Regions from separate parts of the Agrobacterium vaccinii genome, predicted to be linked through region 2. Evidence: predicted binding sites of a transcription regulator. Region 2 holds the regulator's gene; the other holds the start of a gene.
What was found. Region 2 encodes LexA, which represses DNA repair genes until DNA is damaged. Its sites were predicted from a motif close to TGTTCNNNNTGTGTTCNG; they were not measured.
Positions count from the first base shown of each region.

Region 1 (15,016 bases), on a different replicon from region 2:
GTCTAAACGGTGTCTTGGGACGATGCCGCCAGCCTTTGCTGTTCCGCCATTCGCCACGTCCTCGGCGTCGTGCCGGTTTCCCGCGTAAAAAAACGGGAGAAGTAAGCGGGATCGCTAAACCCCAGGCCGCTCGCGACCATTTGCACCGTCGATGATGTAAACAGGAGCTCCTGTTTGGCGATCTCCAATTGGCGTTGTGCGATCAGCCGCTGAAGGCTTGTGCCGCATTGCTGACGCACCAGCCGGTTCAAGTGCGTCTGCGATATGCCAAGCTGGTCCGCATAGAATTCTGCATTTCTGTTGTCGCGAAGATGCCTGGCGATGAGCCCCAGCAGAAGGTCAAATCGACCGCTGCTTTTGTCAGGCACGGTCTGTTGCGCGATGCGTGACAGTCGGACGATCAGCGTCGTAATCTGCCCTTCCATCATCGCGTCACGGCCGGAATGGCTGCTGGAATACTCATTCCAGATCGCCGTGAAGCATTCCATGATGCTCTGCCGTGCCGGTTCTTCCTCGAGACCAAGCAGCATAGGGCGTTTCAGATGCTGCCGTGCCACGGCTTGCGCTGCCGGGGATAAGGCTGCGGGGATCAAGGTCAGGATCATCCCGGCGATGTCGCGGGAGAAGCGAAACCCATGTTCGAAGCCCGGCGGCGCAATCACCACGGCGGGTGGCCTGATCGCCATAACTTCATTTTCCAGGGTCGTGTCGCCTTCACCGCCGGTGAAGAAAAGGATTTGCAAAAAACTCTCGTGCCGGTGCAGGTTTATTTCAAACCGGTGAAGACTGCTGCGCGAAAAAAGAGTTTCGCAGTGGAAGCGGAACGGTGTCTGCGCTGGCGCACCTTCTCCATAGAGCTGGTCTTTTGCCGGTGTTGTCATGGGGATCATCCGCAGTCGCGATGGTCGGATAGTGCAATATCTCAATTGAAAAGTCCATTGAACGCAGACCTGCTAAGCGTCAATTTCGACATTGGAGAAAGCATTCGGGAGAACACAATGCGCACGCAGGTCGTTATCATCGGTTCAGGTCCAGCTGGGCTCTTGCTCGGGCAGATATTGTCCAATGCCGGTATCGACAACATCATCCTTGATCGCGTCGGCAAGGATTATATTCTGGGTCGCGTGCGCGCCGGTGTGCTGGAAGAGGGCACGGTAAACCTTCTGGAGCAGGTGGGTGTTGCCAGCAGGTTGCACCGAGAAGGATTGCCACATGACGGCTTCTCGCTCGCTTTCGATGGTCGTGACCATCGTGTAGACCTGCACGACTTGACCGGCGGCAAACGGGTCATGGTCTATGGCCAGACAGAAGTCACGCATGACCTGATGGATGCCCGCGAGAAGATCGGCGCGCTCACGATATACGACGCGCATAACGTCCAGCCGCATGCCTTCGACAGCGCCGCGCCGTACGTGACCTATGAAAAAGACGGCGCAAGCCACCGGATCGACTGTGATTTCATTGCCGGCTGCGATGGCTTCCATGGCGCCAGCCGAAAGGCAGTGCCACAGGGTGCGATCAAGGAATTTGAGCGCGTCTATCCCTTCGGTTGGCTCGGCATTCTCGCCGACGTGCCGCCTGTTGATCATGAGTTGATCTACGCAAACCACCCCCGGGGCTTTGCACTCTGCTCCATGCGGTCCGCGACGCGCAGTCGTTATTACGTTCAATGTGGCCTGGACGAAAAGGTTGAGGCGTGGAGCGACGACCGCTTCTGGGACGAACTTAGACGCCGTCTTCCGGCACACCATGCGGAGGCGATGGTGACAGGTCCTTCCTTCGAGAAATCGATTGCGCCGCTGCGGTCTTTCGTTGCCGAGCCGATGCGTTTCGGTCGGCTGTTTCTAGCCGGAGATGCCGCCCATATCGTACCGCCAACGGGCGCAAAGGGCCTCAACCTTGCAGCAAGCGATGTCTGTTACCTCAGCGAAGCCTTGATCGAATATTACAACGAGCATTCGCAGGCGGGTCTGGATGGATATTCGGCGCGGGCGCTGGCTCGCGTCTGGAAGGCCGTTCGCTTCTCTTGGTGGATGACCACAATGATGCACCGCTTTCCCGACACCGGTGATTTCGGCCAGAAAATTCAGGAGGCGGAACTGGATTATCTCGTCCAATCCCGCGCGGCCTCTACGGCGCTCGCCGAAAATTACGTCGGCCTACCTTACTGAGGCCTTGGCAAGCTTCAGCCGCGAGAGGATGATAGCGCCGCTGCCGTCTCGCGGATTGTCTGCATCAGCAGCGAAAGCGGTAGCGATGGCTGCGTATCGGCGCGCATGGTCAGCCCCACCGGGCCGCTCGTATCTGCGGTATCGAGTGGAAGAACCGCAAGCGTCCCGTCTGCGATATCGGCAGCGACAACGCCTTCGGAGATGATCCATACGGCATCGCTTTTGCGCAGAAATGCGCGCCCGAAAGCGTCCGAGACCGTTTCGATGCGGGTGGGCAGTGGGGCAACGCCATGGGCCAGCAGGAACTGATCGACCACGGGGCCGATGACGGAATTACGCGTTGGCGTCAGAACGGGAAACTTGTTCAGCCGCTCGAAAATGCTGATGTTCTCTGCAAGCAGTGGATGACCGGCCCGAACGACAAAGCGAACTTTTTCCGAGTAGAGGTGTTCGAACGAAAATCCCGTCATCTTATCCGGCGTGGCAAGCCGCCCCACAACGAGGTCGAGGTCTCCGACCCGCAACTGCTCTAGGAGAACGGCGTTTTCACCCGTCACGATTTTCACCGTGCTGCCGGTATCTTCCGCCAGAAAGCTGACCATCGCCTGCGGCATGATGCTGACGGACACCGTGGGCAGGGCGCCGATGCGCAGGGGCGTGCCTATTCTGGCCGCATCCGGCGAAACGGAATCCACTGCCTGCCGCAGCGCCGTCATGGTCGCACCCGCATGTTTGAGAAAAATCTCGCCGTAACGGCTGAGCTTTATGCCACGTCCGTCACGCTCGAACAGTGTCACGCCGAGCACCTCTTCCAGTTCACGGACGGTTTTGGTAACGGCTGGCTGGCTGATCCGTAAAATTGCAGCCGCCCGAACCACGCTTTTCTGGCGTGCGATTTCCACGAAGGTCTGGATGTGCCGGAATTTGATGCGGGCGTCTACCATGATGAATAATCTATAGGTTATGAATTACTGCCAATAAACTTATTTTACTTAACCATTCCGATCTTGCAATATCCAGGGCAGGAGGAAATGCGCCATGCAGTTTTTGTTATCAGGTCAATCGGCGATCCATTACCGCGCAGAAGGTCTCACGGCGTCAAAGCCCGTCATTGTTTTTATCAACTCGCTCGGCACCGATTTCCGTATCTGGGATGAGGTGGTGGCAGCGCTTGGTGACCGCTACGCCTATGTGCTGCATGACAAGCGTGGGCACGGACTGTCCGATGTCGGCTCCACACCCTATTCCATCGATGACCATGTCGCTGATCTCACAGCACTGCTCGACCATCTCTCGATTGAGAAGGCCATTATCTGGGGACTGTCCGTTGGCGGGCTGATTGCGCAGGGACTTTATCGCTGCCGCCCGGATTTGGTTCAGGCCCTTATTCTGAGCAACACCGCCCACAAGATCGGCAATACCGACATGTGGAACGACCGTATTGCGCAGATCGAGCGGGATGGAATCGAACCGCTCGTGGATGGTGTGATGGAGCGATGGTTTACGCCCGCATTCCGAAAGCCCGACAATGCCGCTTATCTCGGTGCGCGCACCATGCTGGCGCGTCAGGACAGGCACGGCTACGCCGCAACCTGCGCCGCCATTCGCGATGCGGATTTTACCGAGGCAGCAAACGCGATTGCTGTGCCAACGCTGTGCGTTGCTGGTGATGGCGATGCGTCCACGCCACCGGACCTGGTCGGCTCTCTCTCGGCGCTCATTGCGGGCAGCCGTTTCACTGTCATCGAAAACTGCGGGCACATACCGTGCCTTGAACAACCGGCGGCCTATGCGCGGACTGTCGGTGATTTTCTTACATCCCTGCCGGAGATTTGACCATGGCCGATACAGACAAGACTAGCCGGTTCGAAGACGGCATGAAAACCCGCCGCAACGTGTTGGGCGATGCCCATGTGGACCGCGCAAGCGCAGCGGCCACGCCACTCGATGAACCGTTTCAGCGGCTAATCACGGAATCGGCCTGGGGCACCGTCTGGTCGGGCTCTCACTGGACCAAGCGGGAGCGGTCCATGGTCACGATTGCGTTGCTGGCGGCGCTCGGGCACGATGACGAGGTGGCCATGCATGTGCGCGCAACTGCCAATACAGGCGCGACGCAGGAGGATATTCGCGAAGCCCTGATGCATGTCGCTGTTTATGCTGGCGTACCTGCCGCCAACCATGCTTTCAAGATTGCCAAGACCACGCTTGCCGATATGCAGGCTGCGTCTTTGCGTGAGGAGGACCAGAAATGACCAACACACCGCCAGAAACCGGACCCTTTTTTGCCAGAGACCGCAGCATTCACCCGCCTGCCTATGCGCCCGGATACAAGACATCCGTTCTGCGCTCGCCTCAGCGCGCCCTGATATCGTTGGATGGCACCAGAAGCGAGATCACCGGCCCCGTCTTCGGCCACGGCATGCTTAACCCGCTCGATAACGACCTCATTCTCAACTATGCGCGCCCGGGCGAAATGCCCATCGGGCCACGCATTCTGGTGCATGGCCGGGTTCTCGATGAGCGTGGTCGCGGTGTGGAAGGCGCGTTGGTGGAGTTCTGGCAGGCCAATGCCGGTGGTCGCTATCTTCACAAGAAGGAAACCTACCTTGCGCCGATCGATCCGAATTTCGGAGGCGTTGGACGCACGATTACCGATGCTGATGGCTATTACTGGTTCAAGACCATCCAGCCCGGTGCCTATCCATGGCCGAACGGCGTCAATGACTGGCGCCCGGCGCACATCCACTTCTCCATCTTCGGTCATGGTTTTTCGCAACGTCTGATCACGCAGATGTATTTCGAAGGTGACCCGATGATCTGGCAATGTCCCATCGTCAAGACCATCCCGGACAAAGCCGCCATCGAACAGTTGGTAGCAGCACTCGATATGACCTCCGCAATCCCCATGGACATGCGGGCCTACAAATTCGATATCGTGTTGCGCGGTCGGCGCTCCACCCTGTTCGAAAATCGCATGGAGGGCAATTGAGATGGTTCAGCCGCTGTTTTACTTCAAGGAAAGCGCCTCGCAGACCGCAGGACCCTATGTCCATATCGGCTGCACGCCCAATTTTGTTGGCATCAAGGGTGTCTTCTCCGAAGATCTCGGCTCCGGCGCTCTTTACAATGAGCGCGCGCAGGGCGAGCGCATCACCATTCGTGGCACGGTCTATGATGGCGGTGGCAATGCGTTGAAGGATGCGTTGATCGAGATATGGCAGGCGGATGCGCAGGGACTTTATAATAGCCCCAGCGAAACCCGTGGCACGGCAGACCCCAATTTTTCCGGCTGGGGCCGGTCTCCTGGCGATATGGACAGTGGCGAATTTGTCTTCGAAACCATCAAGCCCGGCAAGGTGCCGTTCAATGATGGCCGCCCCATGGCGCCGCACATTACCTTCTGGATCGTCGCGCGTGGCATTAATATCGGTTTGCACACGCGCATGTATTTTCCCGAGGAAGAAGCGGCGAATTCCGCAGACCCGGTCCTTGCCCGCGTGGAACACAAGCCGCGTCTGGCAACGCTGATCGCCAAGAAGGAGGAGGGAAACACCTATCGTTTCGACATCCATCTTCAGGGTGAAAGCGAAACTGTCTTCTTTGATATCTGAGATGAGACCATGAGCCTGACGCCCTTCGAACATCCTTATCTCGGCGGTCTCTTCGGGGACGCCGATATCGCGGCGTTGTTTAGCGCGCAGGCGGATGTCGCAGCTATGCTGCGGTTCGAGGTGGCACTGGCCGAGGCACAAGCCGCAACGGGTGTGATCTCCAACGACACCGCCACCAGTATCACCGCAGGCATAGCCGCTGCTAAGATCGATATGGAGGCTTTGCGGCAGGGGGTGGCGAAGGATGGCGTGGTCATTCCTGAATTGATCAGACAATTGCGCGCGGCTGTCGGCGGAGAAGCCGCCGCCAAGGTGCATTTCGGCGCGACCAGCCAGGACGTCATCGATACGAGCCTGATGCTACGGTTGAAAGCGGCGGCTGACATTCTCGATGCCCGCCTGTCAGCCACGCTGACAGCGCTGGATGAGGTCACTCTGAGGGATGGTGCACGGCAACTGATGGGTCATACCCGCATGCAGGCGGCCATTCCCATTACGGTGACCGACCGGCTGGCGAGCTGGAAGCAACCGTTGGTCAGGCACAGCCAGCGACTGGTGGATTTCGGCATTCATGGTTTTGCTCTGCAATTCGGTGGCGCGGCTGGTTCCCTGGAGAAATTTGGCGATAAGGGCGTAGCGTTGCGCGCTGAACTGGCAAGGCGGCTGGAGTTGAGCGACATGCCGCAGTGGCACAGCCAGAGAGACGGTATCGCCGAGTTCGGCAATATACTGGCGCTGATCACCGGGTCACTCGGCAAGATCGGGCAGGATATCGCGCTGCTGGCCCAAGGCGGACAAGGCGGACAAGAGATCAGGCTTTCCGGTGGCGGCGGTTCTTCGGCCATGCCGCACAAGCAAAACCCCGTCGTGGCGGAAACGCTGGTGACGCTTGCCCGTTTCAATGCGGTTCAAGTCTCGGCACTCCACCAATCCATGGTGCATGAGCAGGAACGCTCCGGCGCGGCCTGGATGCTGGAGTGGCTGGTCCTGCCACAAATGGTCGCTGCCACTGGCAACGCACTCGCTTCGGCGCATCGGCTGATCGGCCAGATTCAGTCTCTTGGTACGTAATCGTTCCAAGTCCGCGTAAATCTATTTTTCAGGAACCATTGTTCAGGGGTCACGTTCACTTGGAAGGAGAGCCACCGTGTCAGGCGGACATGATGGTGCCGAAGAACATCAGGATTTTTCCGTTTTCTTCTGATGGCCAACGAAATGGCAGACGAGCTTCTCACCCATCCGGTGCTCTCCGACATTTGAAACTCCCGCCGATGGAGAAGTGATATGGAAAAGACCGAAACGCGAAAGCTTGCGGAAGAATACATGCTTCTCGGCGGCACCCGTCAGGTCATGATCGACGATAACAAGACCTTCGTCCGTCAATACGACAACGAACCTGAGGAAGCGGAACGCTTCTGGCAGGAAAAAATCGAAGTGCTGGAACAGGCACGTCGTGACGATGTCGAATTCTTTCTGCCCTCGGTCAATTCCGACGTGGAAGACTGAGTTCCAGACCTCAAAACCATCAATCAAAGGAGAAAGCCATGACAGCTATCAACGCTGCGAAAATCGTCATTCTTGCAACAGACGGCTATGAGCGCTCGGAGTTGCGGGTTCCCTATGAAGAATTGAAGCGCCACGGTGCGGATGTGAAGATCGCATCGCTGGAAGAAGGCGAGATCAAAAGCTGGGATGAGAAGAATTGGGGAGATGCAATCGCCGTAGACCTTCTTGCCAAGAATGTCCGTGTCGATGATTTCGATGCGCTGGTCCTGCCCGGCGGCCAAATTAACCCTGACGTCCTACGTGCCGATGAAGACGCGATGCGTGTTGTGCGTGACTTCGTGAAATCCGGCAAGGTTGTTGCAGCCATCTGCCACGCACCGTGGCTGCTGGTGGAAGCAGACGCGGTCAAGGGACTGGAAGTGACGTCCTACGCCTCGATCAAAACCGACGTGAAAAACGCCGGTGGCATCTGGAAGGATGAGAAGGTGGTCACTGACAAGGGCATCATTACATCCCGTTCGCCTGACGACCTTGAGGCCTTTGTTGCCAAGATTGTCGAGGAGGTCGAAGAAGGCCGCCACGAGCGCCGCGCAGCCTGATTACTGATATATAATGAGTGGAGCCGTCACGTGAGTGGCGGCTTTCTTGTTTGGGGGATATCGAACACCCTCATTGGCCCCGTCGCATCCTTGCGGCGGGGCTTTTTTATGCCCGTTGCATTATGTGTGGTCGCGCCGCATCTGGCCTGCCTGAGATGCTCGTTGATTGAGCGGAGGCGGGACTATCAAGTCATCCGCCTGTAGGGGGGGCGTGACGCTCACCACTCTTCTCGTTGAGTGAAGTCGCGCTGCGGCAGACCGGCCCGAAATCGTGACCTTCAAATATCAATCCGCATGATGCCGAAGAGAATCACGCAAATGTCACTAGCTCAATCGATTATATATTCCTATGAGAACTCGCCAAACATAATTTAGAGCTATGCAAACGCATATCGCCACAATGTTGCCTTTTTTGGGTCATGATTGCGTCCATTTTCACGCCTGAATCACGATCATTTGCAAACGAGATGAATTTTTCTTCACAAATTTTGAGACAATCCTTGTCTTTTTGAGTGTGCGCCGCCGCAATTTTATTGCGGCGCACAATAGGTTTTTTTGCTTTTTAAGCTTTGTATTCAATACGGTTCGTTCTTGAAATTTGCCGGATTTGAGCAAGCTATAAGAATAAACCAAATGTATTACGGCCTTCAATACATGTCTAAACACCACCCCTTCACGCATCCCGCTGATATCGGGGGGTAGGTTTGCTGTTTATTAGCCCTTTAATATTCATTGCAGTTCTTTTGTGAGTATTTTCGGGATTGCTGAAGCGTAAGACTAAGGCGCGCTGCCTCATAAAAAATCTAAAAGCACCCAATTCTGGTCACAGCCTTACGGAATGATCTAACTCGAATTGACGCGCCCAACGGGTACCGACCATCGCAAAACATAAATGGAGTCCTCTCTATGAAGTCCGCGACTCGATCGGCTGTTTCGCCGCTTAGTAGCTCAAATGAATCCGATTTGAGTTTTCCGATCGGAGGAATCGCTAAACGCAGCTTTGACGTTTCGTCAGCCCTGCTAGCAATCCTCATCCTCAGCCCGATCTTTCTCATGATCATGGCTTTGGTGAAATTCACTGACCGCGGTCCTGCCTTTTACGGGCATCGCCGCGTCGGTCATAATGGACGTATGTTCCATTGCCTGAAGTTCCGCACGATGGTGACGAATGGTGATGAGGTGCTGCGACAGTACCTTGCTGCCAATCCTGAAGCTGCCGAGGAATGGAAAGCAACACGCAAGCTGAAGAACGACCCTCGCGTCACTGCGATCGGCAACGTTCTGCGCAAGCTCAGCCTCGACGAGCTTCCACAGCTGATCAACATCATTCGTGGTGAGATGAGTGTCGTTGGCCCCCGTCCGGTGGTCGATGAGGAGCTGAACTACTACGAAAGCGCAGCTTCCTATTATCTCAGCACACGTCCAGGTCTGACTGGCCTGTGGCAGATCAGTGGTCGCAACGACGTGTCCTACAAGGAACGCGTTGATTATGACACGCAGTATGTGCGCACTTGGTCGATGATGCAGGATGTTTCCATTATCTTCAAAACCATTCCCGCTGTGTGCATGTCACGCGGCAGCTATTGAACCATTTTCGTTCTCTGGCGTTTTGCAGCATTAAAATATTGCGGCCACTCAAACGTGGCAGTTGCGGCCAGCTTAATCGCTGGTCGTAATCCGACTGCCTCCCGGCGGTCGTAATTATGGAGTTGCATATGGTTGGCCCTGCCACCGGATTTTCCTTGAATGTTGTCTGGCGCAGGGTTCCTGCCCTTCTTCTTGCGGGTTCGCTTCTCGCAGCAGGCCCGCTTCACGCTGATGCGAAAGACAATCAGTATCGCCTTGGCACCGCCGACAAGCTGCGCATCCGCGTTGCCGAATGGCAGCCAGCCGATGGCACCATCCGCAATTGGGAAGTCATCAATGGTGATTATTCCGTTGGTGCTTCCGGTTCTCTGTCTCTACCGTTCATCGGTCAGCTCGACGTTGCCGGTAAAACCACTGGCGAAGTGGGCGAAGAAATCGGCGCGCAATTGCAGAGCAAGTTTGCGCTTCGCAATCTTCCATCTGCGTCTGTCGAGGTCTCCCAGTTCCGTCCTGTCTTCCTGACCGGCGATGTGCAGACACCCGGCGAATATCCCTACGCTCCCAACCTCACTGTCCTGAAGGCCGTCAGCCTTTCGGGTGGCCTGCGTCGTTCGGATGCCGGGCAGCGTTTTGCGCGCGATTTCATCAATGCCCGGGGCGATGCTGCCGTCTATAACGACCAACGTGGTCGTCTGTTGGCGCGCCAGGCACGGCTTCAGGCAGAGGTGAGGGGCGATGCTGAAATCGCCAAGACACCTGCGCTTGAAAAAATCCTGAACATCGACGCCCTGCTGGAGAGCGAAAACGCTCTGATGAAATCTCGTAGCGAGCGTTATACGCTTCAGTTGAAGGCGCTGACCGATCTGCGGCAGCTTCTGGAAACCGAAGTCGAATCCCTGCAAAAGAAATCCGAAACCCAGAATCGTCAGCTGCAATTGGCCAACGAGGACAAGGAAAAAGTCAATCGCCTGAACGAGCAGGGGCTGGCACTTGCCCAGCGGCGCATCTCCGCTGAAGAGCGTGCTGCGGAAGTGGAATCCACGCTTCTCGACATCGATACCTCTTCGCTGCGCGCCAAGCAGGATATCAACAAGGCAATGCAGGACGAGATTAACCTGCGCAATGACTGGGTCGCCCAGCGCTCCAAGGAATTGCAGGATACGGAAGCTGAACTCCAGAAGCTCAACCTGCAACTGGGCACCAGCAACCAGCTCATGTCCGAGGCCTTGGCTCAATCTGCCGAGGCGATCAAGTTCGATCCATCGGGCAAGTCCGCGTCCATTACCTACGTCATCGTGCGTGAGGACAATGGTCAGCCCAAGGAGATCAAGGTTGATGAAAACGCGACCATCGAGCCCGGTGATGTGATAAAGGTGTCATCAGAAGTTCTGATGCAGTGAGGTCCGCATGCGGATTGCCAAATCGGCTCTGATCGACCCGGATAGAAACGGACTCTATGGAACGGCGGCGGTGGCGCTGTCGTTCTTCGTTTTTGCCTATTCGTCCAAATTCGGCATGATTTCGGTTCTTGCCTACTACGGTGTGTGGCTGCCTCTGGTGGTCGTGGATTACCGCCGCGTCTTGGGCAACTACACCCGCTATCTCTGGATATTCGGGTTTGGAATTCTGACCATCCTCTCCAGCTTCTGGTCGGATGCCATGTCGGTTACCCTGCGCGCCTCCATTCAATATATGACGCATATCGTATGCGCGCTCATTGCTATGCGCGTTATCTCCATAACGACGCTGACGCGCGGCGCGCTGGTCGGCATCATCGTGGTGCTGCTTTATTCGGTGCTGTTCGGGATTTACCTTTTCGATGCGCTGGACGGCACCTTCAGCTTCGTGGGTGCTTTCTCCTCCAAAAACCAGCTGGGTTTCTATGCCTCGCTTGGCGTTATCTTTGCAGCGTGCTCGGTTCTCGTGCTGCGCCAGCGCGACATTGTCTGGCTGGGCATTGCGGGTTTTGCAGGTCTTATTTCCGCCTACTGCCTGCTTGCATCGCAATCGGCAACCTCGGTTATCACAGCTGCTGCAGTGGTTGCGCTCGTCATCGGCTTCTTGCCAATGGGCATGCTGTCTCCCGCCAACCGCAAGATGATTTTCCTCGCGCTGGTGGGAATGGGCGGTCTGGTTATCGTCGCCGCTCTTCAGTTCGGCCTGCTCGATGCCATCCTTGGCATTTTCGGCAAGGATTCGACGCTGACGGGCCGTACCTATCTGTGGCAGCAAGGCATAGAAGCGGCCAAGGCAGCACCCATTCTGGGTGTCGGCTATCAGGGCTTTTGGGTCATGGGCTTTTTCGATGCGGAGCGCCTGTGGAACGACTTCTTCATCACCACCCGAACGGGCTTCCACTTCCATAACACCTATATCGAGACCGTGGTCGAGAACGGCTTTGTTGGCCTTCTGCTGCTGGTCATCGTCCTCTATGGTACGCTGCTGGGGCATCTGCGGTCTTTGCTGGTGCGCAAGCACGATCCGCAAGGTCTTATTCTCTTTGCACTCTGCGCTCTGTTCGTCGTCCGCTCCTTCGTGGAAATCGACATCATCTTTGCCTATCAGATCGGCTCCTTCCTGCTGTATTACGCCGCTGGAAAACTGACATTGCCGCAGCGCGCGTCTGTCGGTTCCAACGCTTTTCCGGGCGTGGATATGCGTCCCATCAACAGCCACTAATCTGCTGTAATGAAACCAGCACTATGTTCTCCACAGGGGGAATCGCATGGGTTGTTGACTCTTGTCTAAAAAAGGAACAAAAAGTGAACATGTAATCTTTCAGCGTCATGCTTTGTAGAAGTCCCGTGTCATGCATAAACGCGCCGAACAGCTTGTTGTGGAGGAATTGCGAGAGCGGCTGGAACGGATCACCCAGGGTCCGGCCCGGCACCACGACCATCTGCCCTTCGGGGTGCAGCCCATCGATGATCATCTGCCGGGTGGTGGGCTGAAGCTGGGCAGCCTGCACGAAGTCAGCGGTGCCGGCAACGGTGCCGTGGATGGAGCGGCATCCGCCCTGTTTTCGGCAGGCATCGCCGCGCGTGTGAAAGGCAAGATCCTGTGGTGCGTGACGCGGCCAGATCTGTTCATGCCCGCTCTTACTCAGGCGGGTCTTTCGCAAAACCGGCTGATCATTGTGGAATGTCGCGATGAAAAGGGCGTGCTGGACTGTTTCGAGGAAGGGCTGCGCTGCAACGGCTTCGGTGCCGTCATCGGCGAGGTCTCGAAACTGCCGATGACCACGTCTCGGCGATTGCAGCTTGCGGCGGAAACATCCGGTGTGGTCGGGCTTGCGGTACGGCGCTGGCGTCATTCCTCCGGTGCCGTCGAGTATGGACAGCCGACTGCTGCCGTCACGCGGTGGCGTATTTCCGTGCGGCCTTCCACACCCCTGCCCGTGAAGGGGGTGGGTCGAGCGCACTGGTTTCTGGAGCTTTTAAGGTGTCGCGGTGGCGAATGTGCCAATTTTGAAGTGGAAGCCTGTGATGCAAAGGGTCGTCTCGCTCTACCTGCCGACATGGTCGACAGACCGATACCGCAGGACGCTTGGCAAGCAGGCGCCACCGCTTGACCGCCCGGTTGTCATGATCGGTCGTCAGGGAAGCCGCCGTGTTATCGCCGCGCAGGATGTGGCAGCGGCGGCAATGGGCCTGCGGCTCGGCATGCCGGTCAGCAAGGCGCAGGCCATCATTCCCGGCCTCATTGTGGAAGAATTACAGGTAGCCGATGATGCCAAGGCACTGCGCGATCTCGCCTTTTGGTTCCTGCGCATCTACGCGCCCATCGTCGCGCCTGATGCGCCCGACGGTCTGGTACTGGATACGACGGGGGCAGACCATCTGCACGGCAATGAGTTGATGATGCTGACCGGCATGGTCAACCGCCTGCATGGGCTCGGCTTTACTGCGCGTGCCGCGATTGCCGATAGCTGGGGTGCGGCACACGCGCTGGCCCGTTTTGGAAAAGAGCCCGTGACCATCGTGCCGCAAAACGGCTCCACCGCCGCGCTCGCTGCTCTGCCTTTGGCAGCACTGCGCCTAGAGGCAAGGATATTGGCTGATCTGAAAGTGTTGGGCTTTCGCCAGATCACAGATCTCATGGCCACGGCGCGTGCGCCGCTCACCCTGCGCTTTGGCCCGCAGGTCGGGCGCAGGCTGGATCAGGCTCATGGCCTGCTGTCGGAACCCATCGAGCCGATCCGTGTGCCGGAACTGGTCGAAGTCTTCAGATTTTTTGCCGAACCTATTTCCGCTGCCGAGACCATTGCGCGCTATACCGAAAAGCTCGTTCGCCACCTTTGTCTCGGACTGGAGAAGCGTGGCCTTGGCGCTCGCCGCGTCGATCTTGTGCTGCACCGGGTCGATAGCGGCGTGCAGGCCATCCGCGCCGGAACCTCCAAACCGGTTCGCGACGTCAAGCAACTGACCCGTCTGTTGAGCGACCGGATCCACACGATCAATCCCGGTTTCGGCATCGAAAAAATGACCCTGACGGCCACTCATGCCGAAGCGCTGGTGGTGGGGCAAGTGCGTTCCACACTGCTGGATGATGCAAAGGCGGATATCGGTGAAACCGTCGATGTCATCATCAACCGCGGTCACAAGGTCTATCGTTACGCCGCTGTCGCCAGCGACGTGCCCGAACGCTCCGTCCAGATCGTTGCCGCCCAATCTGCCGACGATCCCCTCGGCTGGCCCGACCATTGGCCACGCCCGGTTCGGCTCCTTGCCCGCCCTGAACCCATCCAGACCATGGCGTTGCTGCCGGACCACCCACCCAAAAGCTTCACATGGCGCGGCATCCGCCGTCTGGTGAAACGCGCCGATGGGCCGGAACGCGTTTTCGGCGAATGGTGGAAACGCGACCGCGAACAGGCAGCAGTCCGCGATTATTTCACCGTGGAGGATGAGGTCGGCGAGCGCTTCTGGATTTTCCGCTCCGGTGATGGCGAACACGTCAATACCGGCTCCCAAGGCTGGTTCCTGCATGGGTTCTTCGGATGAGCACCCAATACGCCGAACTCCAGGTTACGTCGCATTTCTCGTTTCTGCGGGGAGTCAGCTCTTGCGAGGATTTGTTCGCCCAAGCGAAAGCCCTTGGCATAGAAGCACTCGGCATCGTGGATCGCAACAGCTTGGCGGGCATCCCGCGCGCGTACCAAGCTGCGGAAAAAACCGGTGTCCGGCTCGCCATCGGTTGCAGGCTTGATTTGGCGGAGGATATCTCGGTGCTGGTCTACCCAACAGACCGCGCTGCTTATGCCCGCCTTTGCCGTCTGCTTACCCATGGCAAGAGAGACCCCACCAACAGAAATTGCGACCTCACATGGAGCGATCTGGTCGCTTATGGTGAGGGATTGCTGGTTATCCTCTTGCCAGACCTTGTGGACGAAATCCTATCCATTCGGCTGCGTCGGCTGAAAGCGGATTTCGGGGACCGCGCCTATGTGGCGATGAGCCTGCGCCGTCGACCGAACGATCATGTCCGGCTTTATGATCTCTCGTTCATGGCAGAGCGCATCGGCGTTGCCACCGTCGTC
Region 1 covers NZ_CP054151.1:1,456,011-1,471,026, forward strand. The annotation lists gene HRR99_RS21760 (IclR family transcriptional regulator domain-containing protein) at 1-6, shown strand, start outside; gene HRR99_RS21765 (helix-turn-helix domain-containing protein) at 3-881, opposite strand; gene pobA (4-hydroxybenzoate 3-monooxygenase) at 999-2,171, shown strand; gene pcaQ (pca operon transcription factor PcaQ) at 2,186-3,115, opposite strand; gene pcaD (3-oxoadipate enol-lactonase) at 3,210-4,007, shown strand; gene pcaC (4-carboxymuconolactone decarboxylase) at 4,010-4,426, shown strand; gene pcaH (protocatechuate 3,4-dioxygenase subunit beta) at 4,423-5,163, shown strand; gene pcaG (protocatechuate 3,4-dioxygenase subunit alpha) at 5,165-5,785, shown strand; gene HRR99_RS21800 (3-carboxy-cis,cis-muconate cycloisomerase) at 5,795-6,856, shown strand; gene HRR99_RS21805 (hypothetical protein) at 7,070-7,291, shown strand; gene HRR99_RS21810 (DJ-1/PfpI/YhbO family deglycase/protease) at 7,330-7,890, shown strand; gene HRR99_RS21815 (sugar transferase) at 8,797-9,477, shown strand; gene HRR99_RS21820 (polysaccharide biosynthesis/export family protein) at 9,606-10,877, shown strand; gene HRR99_RS21825 (O-antigen ligase family protein) at 10,885-12,156, shown strand; gene HRR99_RS21830 (ImuA family protein) at 12,287-13,048, shown strand; gene HRR99_RS21835 (Y-family DNA polymerase) at 12,963-14,480, shown strand; gene HRR99_RS21840 (error-prone DNA polymerase) at 14,477-15,016, shown strand, end outside.
Region 1: the regulator LexA is predicted to act here: its motif matches at 12,229-12,246, upstream of HRR99_RS21830 (ImuA family protein).

Region 2 (15,016 bases):
ATCATCGGCCTTGCCTGCGCACTAGGCGCCCTCGCCTCTTGGACCGCTTTCGCCGTCGGCAATGCGCGCTGGCTTACACGCCTCCACGCCGTCAGTGCCGATGAATGGAACCTGATGACCGGCGTCGTCACAGGCGGTCTCGCGCTGCTTCTGGCCATTCCCGCCTTCGGTTTCAGCACCGCGGCTCATACCGGCTCTGACTGGCTGCAATTCACCGGCGTTGCTGTGGGCCTCGGCATCTCCGCATCCATCTTCGGCAACGCGCTGTGGAACCGCATGAGCCGCCTGCTTCCGCTGACGATGGTGGGGCAGATGATCCTGTTCGAGACGCTGTTTGCGTTGCTCTATGGCTTCATATGGGAACAGCGCGGGCCGACGCTGATCGAGAGCGCGGCGATTGTGTCCGTTGTGGTGAGTGTGCTGTTGTGCATGCAGGCGCATCGGCCTGCGAAAGTGCATGGGTGATATGGCGAGGTCAGTAAATTGCCTAGAATTACCATTTGCTAGGAGCCCGCAGCATTCTCCCCCTCATGCTGAGGTGCTTTGGCCGAAGGCCAAAGCCTCGAAGCATCCAGGCTAAGAACTCAATCTTGCTGCCCGCAACCCACGTCCTTCGAAGCCCCTTTGGGGCACCTCAGGATGAGGGTTGCTGCGTTGTGCCCAAAACCTCAAAACTCGTGAAAGGCTGGTAGCATGGCGCCTTCAAGTGAATAGTGGTCACTCAGCCGCAGCCAGAAGCTTCTTCTCACGATTAGCACGCAGCCGCTCAAAGTCATCGCCCGCATGGTGCGACGAGCGTGTCAGTGGGCTGGAAGACACCATCAGGAAGCCCTTTGTATAGGCAATCGTCTCATAGGACTTGAACTCTTCCGGCGTCACATAGGCTTCGACCTTGTGGTGCTTGCGGGTTGGCTGGAGGTACTGACCAATGGTCAGGAAATCCACGTCTGCGGTGCGCAGATCGTCCATAAGCTGAAGCACTTCGTTGCGCTCTTCACCAAGACCGACCATGATGCCGGATTTGGTGAACATCGTCGGGTCCAGTTCCTTCACGCGCTGCAACAGCCGCACGGAGTGGAAGTAACGCGCGCCGGGACGAACCGTGAGATAGTTGCCAGGCACGGTTTCCATGTTGTGGTTGAACACATCGGGCTTGGCGGCCACGACACGTTCCAACGCGCCCGGCTTCTTCAAGAAGTCCGGTGTCAGGATTTCGATGGTGGTGTTCGGTGATGCGGCACGGATGGCCCAGATCACCTTTTCGAAATGCTCGGCGCCACCGTCAGCCAGATCGTCGCGGTCAACGGATGTGATGACGACGTGGGATAGGCCCATCTGCTTGACAGCCTTGGCGACGTTCTCAGGCTCGAACATATCGAGCGCATTCGGCTTGCCGGTCGAGACGTTGCAGAAAGCGCAGGCGCGGGTGCAGATTTCACCCATGATCATGAAGGTCGCGTGCTTCTTTTCCCAGCATTCGCCGATATTCGGACAGCCAGCTTCCTCACACACCGTCACCAGCTTGTGGGAGCGCACCAGTTCACGCGTCTCGTGATAGCCCTTGGATGTCGGCGCTTTCACGCGTATCCATTCTGGCTTGCGCATGACTTCGGTATCGGGACGGTGCGCTTTTTCCGGGTGGCGGATGCGCTTTTCGTCCTGCGATGTCCTGTCGAGAATAGTGACCATGAGTAACCTGCTTCTACCGCTTTGAACGGTCTAACGCCTGACCAGCTTGGCGAGGAATAACAGAAGGCTTGCGCCTAAGAAAGATGTGACGAAATATCCGAGCCTGCTGTCCTGCACGAACACGTCAAATGTACGCAGCACCGCAACCGCCACGACCGAGCCGACAATGCCCAGCACGATATTCATGAAGATGCCAAAGCGCATATCCATGAGCTTGCCCGCCAACCAACCGGCCAGACCGCCGATGATGATGGCCGCTATCCACCCTACACTTTCCATCCGTCATCCCTTCCGTCAGGCGATCAATCTTGCAATCAGCGTCACGATAATCGCGCCCACCGTCGCGTGGATGATCTGCACCACCAGTGCGTTTTCAATACCGAGCGAAATGCCGAGGGCATTGAACAGATAACCGCCGACAAATGCGCCGATCACGCCGCTCAACAGGCACCCAATCAAGCCGCCACCGCCAACGACGAGGCTTGCAAGAAAACCGGCAACGAGGCCGATCAGTAGAAAAACAACCCAGGCTTCCGTGGCAATCGACATGATCGCTCTCCTTTTCAGTCACTCCCTTAGAGATAGGGAGTGACCGGGGTATTTATCAAGCGTTCAGCACGCGCCCATAGGCGTCCAGCACGCTTTCCTTCATCATTTCCGACAGCGTCGGATGCGGGAAGATCGTGTGCATCAGTTCTTCTTCTGTCGTCTCCAGGTTCATGGCGACAACGAAGCCCTGGATAAGTTCGGTCACTTCCGCACCCACCATATGCGCGCCGATCAGCTCGCCGGTCTTCTTATCGAAAATGGTCTTGACCATGCCCTGATCTTCACCCAGCGCAATCGCCTTGCCGTTGGCCGCAAAGGAATAGCGACCGACCCGGATCTCGCGTCCCTGCTCCTTTGCCTTGGCTTCCGTCAGACCAACCGAGGCGACCTGCGGATTGCAATAGGTGCAGCCGGGGATTTTTAACTTGTCCATCGCGTGAACATTCGGCAGACCGGCAATCTTTTCGATGCAGATCACTCCCTCATGCTCAGCCTTGTGCGCCAGCATTGGTGGGCCAGCGACATCACCGATGGCGTAGAGGCCGGGAACATTGGTCTTACCATAGCCATCGATGACCACGCAGCCGCGATCCGTCTTGACGCCGAGCGCCTCCAGACCGAGATTCTCGATATTACCCTGCACGCCAACAGCCGAAATCAGGCGATCAGCCGTGATCTTCTGCACCTTGCCGTCCTTGGTTTCGACATGGGCGGTGATCGAGTCGGAACCCGTTTCAACCTTGGAAACCTTGGCTTCGGTGATGATCTTGAGGCCGCGCTTCTCGAGCTGTTTGCGGGCGAAGGCCGAAATCTCGGCATCTTCCACCGGCATCACATTGGCCATCAGTTCCACCACCGTGACATCCACGCCCATGGAGCGATAGAAAGACGCGAACTCGATGCCGATGGCACCGGAGCCCATGACGACGATGGATTTCGGCATAAAGTCCGGCTTCATGGCTTCGAAATAGGTCCAGATCAGCTTGCCATCCGGCTCGATGCCGGGCAATGCGCGTGGACGGGCGCCCGTGGCGACGATGATGTGCTTGGCAGTATAAGTGCCCTCGCCCAGAACGCCCTTCGGAACCGGGTTCTGTGGCTGGACGATGGGCTTGGAAATCTTGCCGACGACGATCTCATTCGCCTTGGTCAGCTTTGCCTCGCCCCAGATGACGTCGATCTTGTTCTTCTTCATCAGGTAGGCAACGCCACCATTGAGGCGCGCAGACACGCCACGCGAACGGGCGACGACTTCCTTGACGTCGGCGGTAATCGTGCCTTCCAGCTTCAGGCCGTAATTCTTGGCGTGGTTGGAATTATCCAGCACTTCGGCAGAGCGCAGCAGAGCCTTGGTGGGAATGCAGCCCCAGTTCAGGCAGATGCCGCCCAGATGCTCGCGCTCGACGATGGCCGTCTTGAGGCCCAATTGCGCAGCACGGATGGCCGTGACGTAACCGCCCGGACCCGAACCGATGATGATGACGTCATAAGACTGAGCCATGTCTGTTTCCTGCCTTTGTCTTTCCGAGGGCGAAACCATGCCGCAGCCTCAGTCGATTTTCTCTTTTTCATTCCGCATCGTGCTTTCCGAAAATCGATTCGGATTTTCGGGCCGATACGCTATAGTCCAAGCATCATGCGAACGACGGGCTCGAGGCCTCTTCCAATCGCACGTGTGTTTTCTGCATCCAGATGAACGCCATCGACAGGCGTCGTCACTGCAACGGAGGCTGCATCGAAGAACCCGCAGCCCTTCTCATCCGCCAGATCTCGATAGAGCGACCCCATCATTTGCGATTCCTCAACCGCATCGATGAACATGGCAGCGAACATCTCATTGCCTGTTTCGCAAATATGCGGAGCCGAAACGATCAGGATTTCCGGCTGCTCGTCATCGAACGACCAGACGTGGCTGCGCACGAGATTGATAAGCCGCTCGACACCCTTCACCGCACCAACAGCGTTGCCGCTACCGATACCGCGCTTCAGATCGTTCGTGCCCAGCATGATGATGACAAGATCAAGCGGGGCGTGACTGTGCAGCAACGTCGGCAATATGCGCGCACCGTTACGATCGCAATCAGCCAGATGATCGTCGTAGGCCGTGGTTCTGCCGTTCAGCCCTTCGGCAATGACATTGACATCCGTTCCCAGCGCCTTTTGCAAAACGCTCGGCCAGCGATCTTCAAAGGCATGACGACCGAGATTTTCGGCGTCGAAACCCCAGGTCAGACTGTCGCCATAGCACAGAACGGTTTTCGTCATGTCAGCCTCCGGGATGAGCGAGCCGAAAACCGTTACCCGGCTTCCGGCTCAGCGTTCTTTTACACCAACATGCCCATCGGGTTTTCGATGTAGCGCTTGAAGGCAGATGCGAGTTCTGCACCGAGCGCGCCATCAATGACGCGGTGGTCGAAGGCGAAGGTTGCGGTCATGACCGTACCCATTTCAATCTTGCCGTTACGCACCACCGGCTTTTCGACGCCGGCACCAATCGACACGATGGAAGCCTGCGGCAGATTGACGATGGACGTGAAGGAAGACACGCCGAACATGCCGAGGTTGGACACGGATGTCGTGCCGCCCTGGTATTCTTCCGGCTTCAGCTTCTTGTCACGCGCACGCTTGGCAAGATCCTTGACCTCGTTGGAGATGACCGAAAGCGTCTTCGTCTCGGCATTGCGCACGATTGGCGTGATCAGACCATCCGGGATGGACACGGCGACACCGACATCGGCGTGCTTGTGCAGAACGCGAGCTGTCGAGGTCCACGAAGCATTCGCCATCGGAACGTCACGCAAAGCAAGCGCCATCGCCTTGATGATGAAGTCGTTGACGGAAAGCTTGAAGGCCGGAACCTCGCCCTTTTCCGTCTTCTTCACCGGTGCGGAAGCATTGATCTCGGCGCGCAGCTTCAGCATCGCATCGAGTTCGCATTCCATCGAGACCGTGTAGGACGGCACCGTTTGCGTCGACTCAGTCAGGCGCGAGGCAATCGTCTTGCGCATGCCGTCGTGCGGCAGAAGCTCGTAGGAGCCTTCCGCAAACAGCTTGAGAACGTATTCGTCCGACGGACCCTTGGCTGGAGCCGGAGCGGCGGTGCCAGCGGATGGTGTAGCAGCCGGAGCCGCCTTGGCACCGCCAGAGCTTGCCGCTTTTTCAACGTCCGTCTTGACGATGCGACCATGCGGGCCGGAGCCAGACACAGCCGAAAGATCAAGACCGGCTTCCTTGGCCAGACGACGGGCCAGCGGAGACGCGAAAATGCGTTCGCCATCCTTGGAGACTGGTGCGGGCGTCGATGGCGCCGGACCCTGATCAGCCACAGGCTTTTCAGCCTTGGCAGGAGCGGCCTCGGTCTTTGTCTCCTTCGGCGCGTCGGCCTTCGCAGCTTCCTGCTTCGGAGATTCGGCCTTGGCCTCAGCCTTTGCAGGGGCGGCATCGCCACCCTTGGCAGCTTCGCCCACGTCTTCGCCTTCGGCAGCGAGGATCGCGATCACGGCATTGACCTTGACAGCCTCGGAACCAGCTGGAACGACGAGCTTGGCAACGACGCCTTCGTCCACGGCTTCCACTTCCATGGTCGCCTTGTCGGTCTCGATCTCGGCAATCACGTCGCCAGGACCAACCTTATCGCCTTCCTTGACCAGCCACTTGGTGAGATTTCCCTCTTCCATGGTTGGCGAAAGGGCAGGCATTGTGATGTTGATAGGCATGACTAGCCCTCCCCCCAAACGAGATTGTACTGTTCCAATTCTTCAGGTTTTTCTGCCAGTGAACTCAGCTGAGACGGCGAGACTTCGATATATCCCGCAACATCACTCAGCCAGTCGCTCACGGCGCCGATGACGCCGATATCCTCACGCGGGACACCAGCGACGACATCGCCCTCACCGTCATTGATCACAGCCCAAAAGACGATGCGCTCAAACTGAGGCGCGTCCTTAGACCCTACAACACGATACCAGTTTTCACCGGCCGGGAGGATGTGTTTGATTTTACCCAAATTCTCCTCCTTCATTTGTAGCAGACGGTTTTGACGGCCTGAATGACTTCATCAACATTCGGCAAAGCCAGTTTTTCGAGGTTCGCAGCATACGGCATCGGAACGTCCTTGCCAGCAATCGTCAGGATCGGCGCATCGAGGTAGTCGAATGCGGCACGCTGAACGCTGTTGGAAATGAAGTCACCGACCGATGACTGCGGGAAGCCTTCTTCCACGGTCACCAAACGACCCGTCTTCTTGACCGATTCGATCACCGTCGGCAGGTCCATCGGACGGATGGTGCGCAGGTCGATCAGTTCGACGTCGATGCCGAGCTTTTCGAGTTCCGCAACCGCCTTGATCGCGTAGGTCATGCCGATACCGAAGGAAACGATGGTCGCATCCTTGCCCTTGCGGTGAATGCGCGCCTTGCCGATTGGCAGAACGAAATCGTCCATCTTCGGAACTTCGAAGCTCTGACCGTACAGAATTTCGTTTTCGAGGAAGATGATCGGGTTCGGATCGCGGATCGCAGCCTTGAGCAGACCCTTGGCGTCAGCAGCCGTGTAAGGCATAATGACCTTGAGGCCTGGAATATGGCTGTACCATGCGGCATAGCACTGCGAGTGCTGAGCGGCCACGCGGGCAGCAGCACCCGACGGACCACGAAACACCATCGGCGCACCCATCTGACCGCCAGACATGTAGAGCGTCTTGGCAGCGGAGTTGACGATTTGGTCGATGGCCTGCATGGCGAAGTTGAATGTCATGAATTCAACGATGGGGCGCAGACCCGTCATCGCTGCACCGACGCCGATACCGGCAAAGCCGTGTTCGGTGATCGGCGTATCGATAACACGCTTGGCGCCGAATTCCTGCAGAAGACCCTGAGTGATCTTGTAGGCGCCCTGGTATTCGGCGACTTCTTCACCCATGACGAAAACGTTCTCGTCGGAGCGCATTTCTTCCGCCATCGCATCGCGCAGTGCTTCGCGCACCGTCTGTGTCACGAACTCGGTGCCCTCAGGGATATCCGGGTCAGCAGCAACTTCGATCTTTGGCGCGGCCGGAACCTTTGCGGCTTCCTTGTCGGCAGAAGGCTCTTCGCTGGCTTCGCGGGTCTTGCCGCCAGCAGCGTCGGAACCGGAATTGGCAGCGTCTGCCTTCGGCTCTTCCTTCTTCGGTGCGGAAGACGCAGACAGATCGTCAGCGCTTTCGCCGTCCTGAAGCAGCACGGCAATGGCGGTGTTGACCTTGACGCCTTCGGTGCCAGCTTCGATCAGCAGCTTGCCGATGACGCCTTCATCCACGGCTTCGACTTCCATCGTTGCCTTGTCGGTTTCGATTTCAGCAATCGCGTCACCGGAGGAAACTTTGTCACCCTCTTTCTTCAGCCACTTGGAAAGCGTGCCTTCCTCCATGGTTGGGGAAAGGGCGGGCATGAGAATTTCTATAGGCATGTTATCTCCCTTCCCAAATCAGAGCAGAATGTCGGTGTAGAGCTCGGAAACATCCGGCTCCGGATCGGTCTGGGCGAACTCGGCGCTGTCGGCAACGACGTCACGGACATCCTTGTCGATTGCCTTGAGTTCATCCTCAGTGGCCCAGCCCTGTTGAAGGAGCCGCGCCTTGACCTGCTCGATTGGGTCATGTTCCGCGCGCATTTTCTGCACTTCGTCTTTGGAACGGTACTTTGCCGGGTCAGACATGGAGTGACCACGATAACGATAGGTCAGCATTTCCAGAATGATCGGGCCCTTGCCGGAACGGCAGTGCTCAAGCGCTTCGTCCGCAGCCGCCTTTACCGCACGGACATCCATGCCATCGACCTGCACGCCGGGAATGCCGAAACCGGAACCACGCAGCGAGTAATTGGACTGCGCCGTGGCGCGGGCGGTAGACGTGCCCATCGCGTAGTGGTTGTTTTCGACGATATAGATGATCGGCAGCTTCCAGAGAGCAGCCATGTTGAAGCTCTCGTAGACCTGACCCTGGTTGGCCGCGCCATCACCGAAGTAAGCAACGGAAACGCTGTCATTGCCACGGTACTTGTTGGCGAAGGCAAGACCGGTTCCCAGAGAAACCTGAGCACCCACGATGCCGTGTCCGCCGTAGAAATGCTTTTCCTTGGAGAACATGTGCATGGAGCCGCCCTTGCCCTTGGACAAGCCGCCCTGGCGTCCGGTCAACTCGGCCATGACGCCACGTGCGCTCATGCCAGCAGCCAGCATGTGGCCGTGGTCACGGTAAGCGGTGATGACCTGATCGCCTTCCTTCTGCGACATGTTCATGCCGACAACGACAGCTTCCTGCCCGATATAGAGGTGACAGAAACCACCGATGAAGCCCATGCCGTAGAGCTGGCCAGCCTTTTCTTCGAATCGACGGATCAGAAGCATTTCACGATAGGCGTGCAACTCTTCGTCTTTACCAAAGTCCGGCGTATTCTTGCCGGTGAATTCCTTGGTGGCGGTCTTTGCCGTAGTCTTGCGGCCGGATACGGTCGCGGTTTTTCGCGGCGCCATTCATCCCTCCCTGAGTTGCCATTAGAATGGTTGGATTGGGACGCACCATATGCAAGAAAAAGCGAACCAGCAATGCCATAAACGCATGGCTCATATTCTGGTAAGTTGCTGTGAATAAATTAAAAAACTGGATTAACCGATATCAGGTTAATCAGAAATATGTATTCATGATCACGATTTCGTCGCTGCGTGACATATTCAACTGATAACGCGAGATTTCATCGATCATGTCGCGCTCCAGCGAACCATCGCTCATCAGCTCGACCTGGCGCTCCAACGAGACGCGTGCCTTGGTCAGCTTCGCAAGCTCGACGGTGCGCGCCAGACGCTGGCGCTCCAGACGCTCCGTCGCCTGAAGACCAAAGTCGCCATGGACACAATGATATCCGAAATAGGAAAGGAATGCGACGGTGATTGCCGGAACGACCAGACGGCCAAAACGTCTCTTCTTGTGATGCTTGGTCCACATACTCTTGAACAGCCTTCAAACGCGTTACTGCCATCACCATAGCCGCATTTGTTTAACCATCCGTTGACCTTAACTCCGTCGCCCACCGCAGCGCACAAAAAAGGCCCGCCGAAGCGAGCCTTTTTTTAAATCTGTATAGAAAGCCTTAGCCACGCAGAATCGAACGACCGGCATAAGCTGCCTGTGGGCCGAGCATTTCTTCAATGCGGATCAGCTGGTTGTACTTGGCCAGACGGTCGGAGCGCGAAAGCGAACCGGTCTTGATCTGTCCGCAGTTGGTCGCAACAGAAAGATCGGCAATCGTCGAATCTTCCGTTTCGCCGGAGCGGTGGGACATGACGGCGGTGTAGCCAGCCTTGTGTGCGGTTTCGACGGCGTCGAGCGTTTCCGTCAGCGAACCAATCTGGTTGACCTTGACGAGGATGGAGTTGGCAACGCCCATCTTGATACCGTCACGCAGGCGGGCAGAGTTCGTCACGAACAGATCATCGCCGACCAACTGAACCTTGGAGCCGATCTTGTCGGTCAGGTACTTCCAGCCGTCCCAATCGTCTTCGGCCATACCATCTTCGATCGAGATGATCGGATACTTGGCTGCGAGTTCAGCGAGGTAATCCGCCATGGCTTCCGGCTCGAGCGTACGGCCCTCGCCTTCCATTTCGTACTTGCCGTTCTTGAAGAATTCTGTCGAGGCGCAATCGAGAGCGAGCGCAACGTCGTCGCCTGGCTTGTAACCGGCCTTCTCCACGGACTTCATGATGAAGTCGAGAGCTTCAGGCGCGCTCTTCAGGCCCGGCGCAAAACCACCTTCATCACCAACATTGGTGTTGAAGCCCTGTGCCGACAGTTCTTTTTTCAGAACGTGGAAGATTTCCGCGCCGATGCGCACGGCGTCACGGATGCTTTCCGCGCCAACCGGCATGATCATGAATTCCTGGAAGTCGATCGGATTGTCGGCATGCGCGCCACCATTGATGATGTTCATCATCGGCACTGGGAGCAGATGCGCGTTCGGGCCACCGACGTAACGGTAAAGCGGCAGTCCGGTCGTTTCGGCCGCAGCCTTGGCGACAGCCAGGGAAACACCGAGGATGGCGTTGGCACCGAGACGCGACTTGTTCGGCGTGCCATCGAGCTCGATCAGCGTCTGGTCGACGTGGATCTGGCTTTCGGCATCGAAACCGCCCAGCGCGTCGAAAATCTCGGTGTTGACGGCTTCGACAGCCTTCTCGACGCCCTTACCCAGGTAGCGCTTGCCACCATCACGCAGTTCAACGGCTTCGTGTGCGCCTGTCGATGCGCCCGATGGAACCGCCGCACGACCGAAAGAACCGTCTTCCAGATAGACATCGACTTCAACGGTGGGGTTGCCACGGCTGTCGAGGATTTCGCGTGCGATGATATCGGTAATGGCTGTCATGATCTCTCCCTTGGGACTGGAACAGGAATTTCAGATGCCTGTCTTAAAGTGCATCCCGAAAACTGTGAAGCGCTTTTCGGATGAGCGGCGCGATAAACGGGACAACGGAAATGGCGACTCGATTTGAATTTCTTCCGTCGCTGTAGACGACGCACAAGAATTTACAATGACGGCGCCCTCTTCCAGACGCCTTCCTTCTCATAAAAATCGATTAAGGCCAAAAGCCGTCACGCAGCCTTGGAGATGTTGTCGAAGGCCAGCAGTTTTTCCAGAAGCTTCGGCATATTCTTGAGGTGCACCATGTTCGGCCCGTCGGACGGCGCATTATCAGGGTCCTCATGCGTCTCCACGAAAAGACCAGCAACGCCCACGGCCACGGCAGCACGAGACAGCGTTTCAACAAACTCCCGCTGACCGCCGCTGGAACCACCCTGCCCGCCAGGCTGCTGCACGGAGTGCGTGGCATCGAACACCACGGGCGCACCGAGCGATGCCATGATGGGAAGCGAACGCATATCGGAAACCAGCGTATTGTAGCCGAACGAGGCCCCGCGCTCGCAGAGCAGTACGTTCGGATTGCCGCTATCGTTCAGCTTCGCCAGCACATTCTTCATGTCCCAAGGGGCCAAAAACTGACCCTTCTTGACGTTGATGACGCGACCGGTCTTTGCAGCCGCCACCAGCAAGTCAGTCTGGCGGCTGAGAAATGCCGGAATCTGAAGGATATCCACGACAGGCGCGACGATGCCGCACTGTTCCTCGTTGTGAATATCCGTGAGAACCGGAAATCCGAACTGGCTTTTCAGCTCCGAAAAAATCTCAAGCGCCTTATCGATGCCGATACCGCGCTGACCGGAGAGCGACGTGCGATTCGCCTTGTCGAACGAGGATTTGTAGACCAGACCGATACCCAGCTTGCCGCAAAGGTCAGCCAGCGTTTCCGCAATCATGAAGGCGTGGTCGCGGCTTTCCATCTGGCACGGCCCGGCAATCAGCGAGAAACGCTCGGTGTTGGAAAAAGAGACCGCGCCCGCACCCTCGCCAGCAACCACTTTCAGATTATTCGTCACACTCATGATGATTCCCCTGATACAAAAGGGACGCTTCGCAGCCGACGCCGCCGAACCATCCTGCAATCTCTCAAAACTCGCCACGCACTTAGCAGCAAGCAGCAGCGAAGTCACGGCATGACGTGGCAGGCGAGGTAGAACACCCATAGGACATCTATCAACGATGTCTTAAATGATTTGGGATGACTATTGGGGATTGCAGAACACATGTGGAACATATAGTGTTCGTTCTGTATTTGTTTCACGAATCTAAGCCTCAAAGCTTCAAGGGTGTTTACTCCATGCTCACGCGCAAACAGCAGGAACTGCTTCTCTTCATTCATGAGCGAATGAAAGAGTCCGGCGTGCCGCCGTCCTTCGATGAAATGAAGGATGCGCTCGATCTTGCCTCCAAATCCGGCATACACAGGCTGATCACGGCATTGGAAGAACGCGGATTCATTCGCCGGCTACCGAATCGTGCCCGCGCGCTCGAAGTCATCAAGCTTCCCGAATCGTATTCACCGCAGAATAAGCCGCAGCGAGGCTTTTCACCCAGCGTCATCGAGGGCAGTCTCGGCAAACCGCAGCCCGTGCAGCCGCCGCCTCCCGCTGCCGCAAACGATCGCAACCCTGATTCGGTGAGCGTACCGGTTATGGGACGGATTGCTGCGGGCGTGCCGATTTCGGCAATCCAGAACAACACGCATGATGTCGTCGTGCCCATGGATATGCTAGGTGCGGGCGAGCATTACGCGCTTGAAGTCAAAGGTGATTCGATGATCGAAGCAGGCATCTTCGATGGCGATACGGTTATAATCCGCGATACGAGTACGGCAAATCCGGGCGATATCATTGTCGCACTGGTGGACGAGGAAGAAGCGACCTTGAAACGCTTCCGTCGCAAAGGCGCGTCGATTGCGCTGGAGGCAGCAAACCCTGCCTATGAAACTCGTATCTTCGGACCTGATAGGGTGAAAATTCAGGGCAAACTCGTTGGCCTGATCCGCCGCTATCATTGAGACCTTCTGGGGCAGATTTGATTGTCTGCCCCGCCTTGGTATTTTCAATTTTCGGTATTTGCGACACTTGATGCTTAGTGGTCGAAGTTCGCTTGAGCTCGGACCGGTATATTATGCGTGTTTTAAACGGATAATTCGCTCAGGACGGTTTCAAAAACCGGAAATCATTAGCCGGGTCATCATTTTTTCGAATCGCGCGCCACTTCGATAGTCTATGACGTTTTGAGCACGTTTTTAGTGGTGATGAATGCGGTTGAGCAGCGGAATATAAGGTTTTCCGATCTCAGCGCGATGCTGGAAAGCTACTCGCTTGAGCGAATGACAAAACATCAAATAATTTGAAGACCACCATCGCGCAGACTGTCTGTATTGAAAAATTTTCCCGCGCTAACATGGTATGCGCAACGAGGGATCTTGAGATGTACGATCTTTACATAGCCAACAAGAATTATTCCTCCTGGTCATTGCGTCCGTGGGTATTGATGCGAACGCTCGATATTCCCTTCAGCGAGAAACTCACGCCCTTCGGCAATTCAGCACAGGATTTCGCAGTGTTTTCGCCAACGGCAAAAGTGCCCTGCCTTGTCGAAAACGAGTTCACCGTGTGGGACACGTTGTCGATAACAGAATATCTGGCCGAACGGCACATTGGCGTTTGGGCTGGTCATGCGAGGGCGCGTGCCTGGTCCCGTTCTGCAGCAGCAGAAATGCATTCCGGCTTCCAGACGTTGCGCAACGAGCATCCTATGCATGTCGGTCTTCGCATACAGCCAGTAGCGATCAGCGAAGCTTTGCGGAAAGACATCTCCCGCATAGACGCACTTTGGCAGGAAGGTCTGACATCCTTTGGTGGGCCATTCCTGGCAGGAGAAACATTTACGGCGGTCGACGCGTTTTTCTGTCCCGTCGCCTTCCGCTTTCAGACCTACGCAACGGCCTTGTCTCCCGAGTCAGAAGCTTACAAGAACCGTCTTCTCGCCCTGCCAGCGATGCATGAATGGCAAGATGCGGCTTTGCTGGAACCGTGGCGCGATGCGGAACACGAGGCGGAAGCCAAGGCCACCGGAGAATGGCTCGCGGATTTACGCTCAAAGCCGTGATCTCTGGGTAAACCTCCTATCGCGAGCGCACGCTGTGGCGTAGTTTTCTAGAGGAAAGAGTATTTGAAGGGTATAGCCGAAGCGTTTCAACCCGCACCCTTCGAGCCAAGCGTCGTCACCGCGAAGTCGACAACATCGTCGCGATATGCGGCGGAAGGGACGTGTCGAAATCTCTTTTGCGCCAGTCATAGCTCCGGTGCATGGTCCAGAACCGATTCACACCCTCCATCGCAGCCTCAGCTTTGACGATGGGGGCGTCCTTGTCGCCGAGCCAGATTTCCAGTGAGCCGGTTCGGCGCAATATGTCCTGGCTGATGAGAATGGCGCCGGAATAGCACTCGGTAAATGAGACACGTCGTGTCGTCACGATCAGGTCGGCGATCTCGCATGCGGTCCCAGTCAGCGTACTGTCGAAGATCACGGCTATTGCAACGCCGGTTCGGGATTTGGCAACGCACCAGCTATCCTTCCGGCACGTGAAGCGCTCTGTTTTGGAAAGCGCGTTTCGCATCTCCTCCGTTGCTTTTGCCTTATCTCTCTCGCTCAAACCAGTGCGCCGTGTAGTGGGTGGCTCGTCGGCATCAGCCTCGTCACCATCAGGTGACTTTGCGGTTTCCAGCATGTCTGGCGGGTTATGTCGTTCGGATAGGGGCAGCGCCCTCACCCATTGGTCATAGATGAAACCCGAGGCCCGCTGCTTTGTCGTCGCCACCGCATCCTCCGTCAGTAGCGCGACCAGAGAAGCGTCCTCGTAGATCAGCAAATCCGGCCTTGCCCTCCATTGCTCAACGACCAATAATCCAAACCCGGCGGCAATGAACGGCAAGCCTATCAGCGCCAAACGTGTGCGTAAGAGCGCCAGCAGCAAAAAACCTGTCGTGGATACGGCGAGGAACCAGCCGTTCTGCCGCCCGATCGTCGCATCGCCACCCCAACTGGAAACGGTCTTTGCGATGTCGATCACCAGCGCCATGCCGTAGCCCATGACCTTCAGAAAGGGAGCGTCGAGCCCAAACGGCATCAACAGCATGCCAACCAGCGCGAACGGCATGACAATCAACGACATGACCGGCATAGCCGCCAGATTGGCCGCCAGCCCATATGTCGTGATCCGGTGAAAATGCTCGATGGAGTAGACAGCAGTCGAGATGCCACCGATCAGTGACGTCACCACGACACCGCCCATGATCGTACCAACCTTGGCCGCC
Region 2 covers NZ_CP054150.1:1,509,176-1,524,191, forward strand. The annotation lists gene HRR99_RS07595 (DMT family transporter) at 1-465, shown strand, start outside; gene lipA (lipoyl synthase) at 718-1,689, opposite strand; gene HRR99_RS07605 (GlsB/YeaQ/YmgE family stress response membrane protein) at 1,720-1,968, opposite strand; gene HRR99_RS07610 (GlsB/YeaQ/YmgE family stress response membrane protein) at 1,984-2,238, opposite strand; gene lpdA (dihydrolipoyl dehydrogenase) at 2,294-3,739, opposite strand; gene HRR99_RS07620 (SGNH/GDSL hydrolase family protein) at 3,859-4,503, opposite strand; gene HRR99_RS07625 (pyruvate dehydrogenase complex dihydrolipoamide acetyltransferase) at 4,563-5,954, opposite strand; gene HRR99_RS07630 (hypothetical protein) at 5,957-6,244, opposite strand; gene HRR99_RS07635 (pyruvate dehydrogenase complex E1 component subunit beta) at 6,256-7,683, opposite strand; gene pdhA (pyruvate dehydrogenase (acetyl-transferring) E1 component subunit alpha) at 7,702-8,748, opposite strand; gene HRR99_RS07645 (FtsB family cell division protein) at 8,900-9,217, opposite strand; gene eno (phosphopyruvate hydratase) at 9,363-10,637, opposite strand; gene kdsA (3-deoxy-8-phosphooctulonate synthase) at 10,865-11,713, opposite strand; gene lexA (transcriptional repressor LexA) at 11,989-12,708, shown strand; gene HRR99_RS07665 (glutathione S-transferase family protein) at 13,128-13,808, shown strand; gene HRR99_RS07670 (ComEC/Rec2 family competence protein) at 13,924-15,016, opposite strand, start outside.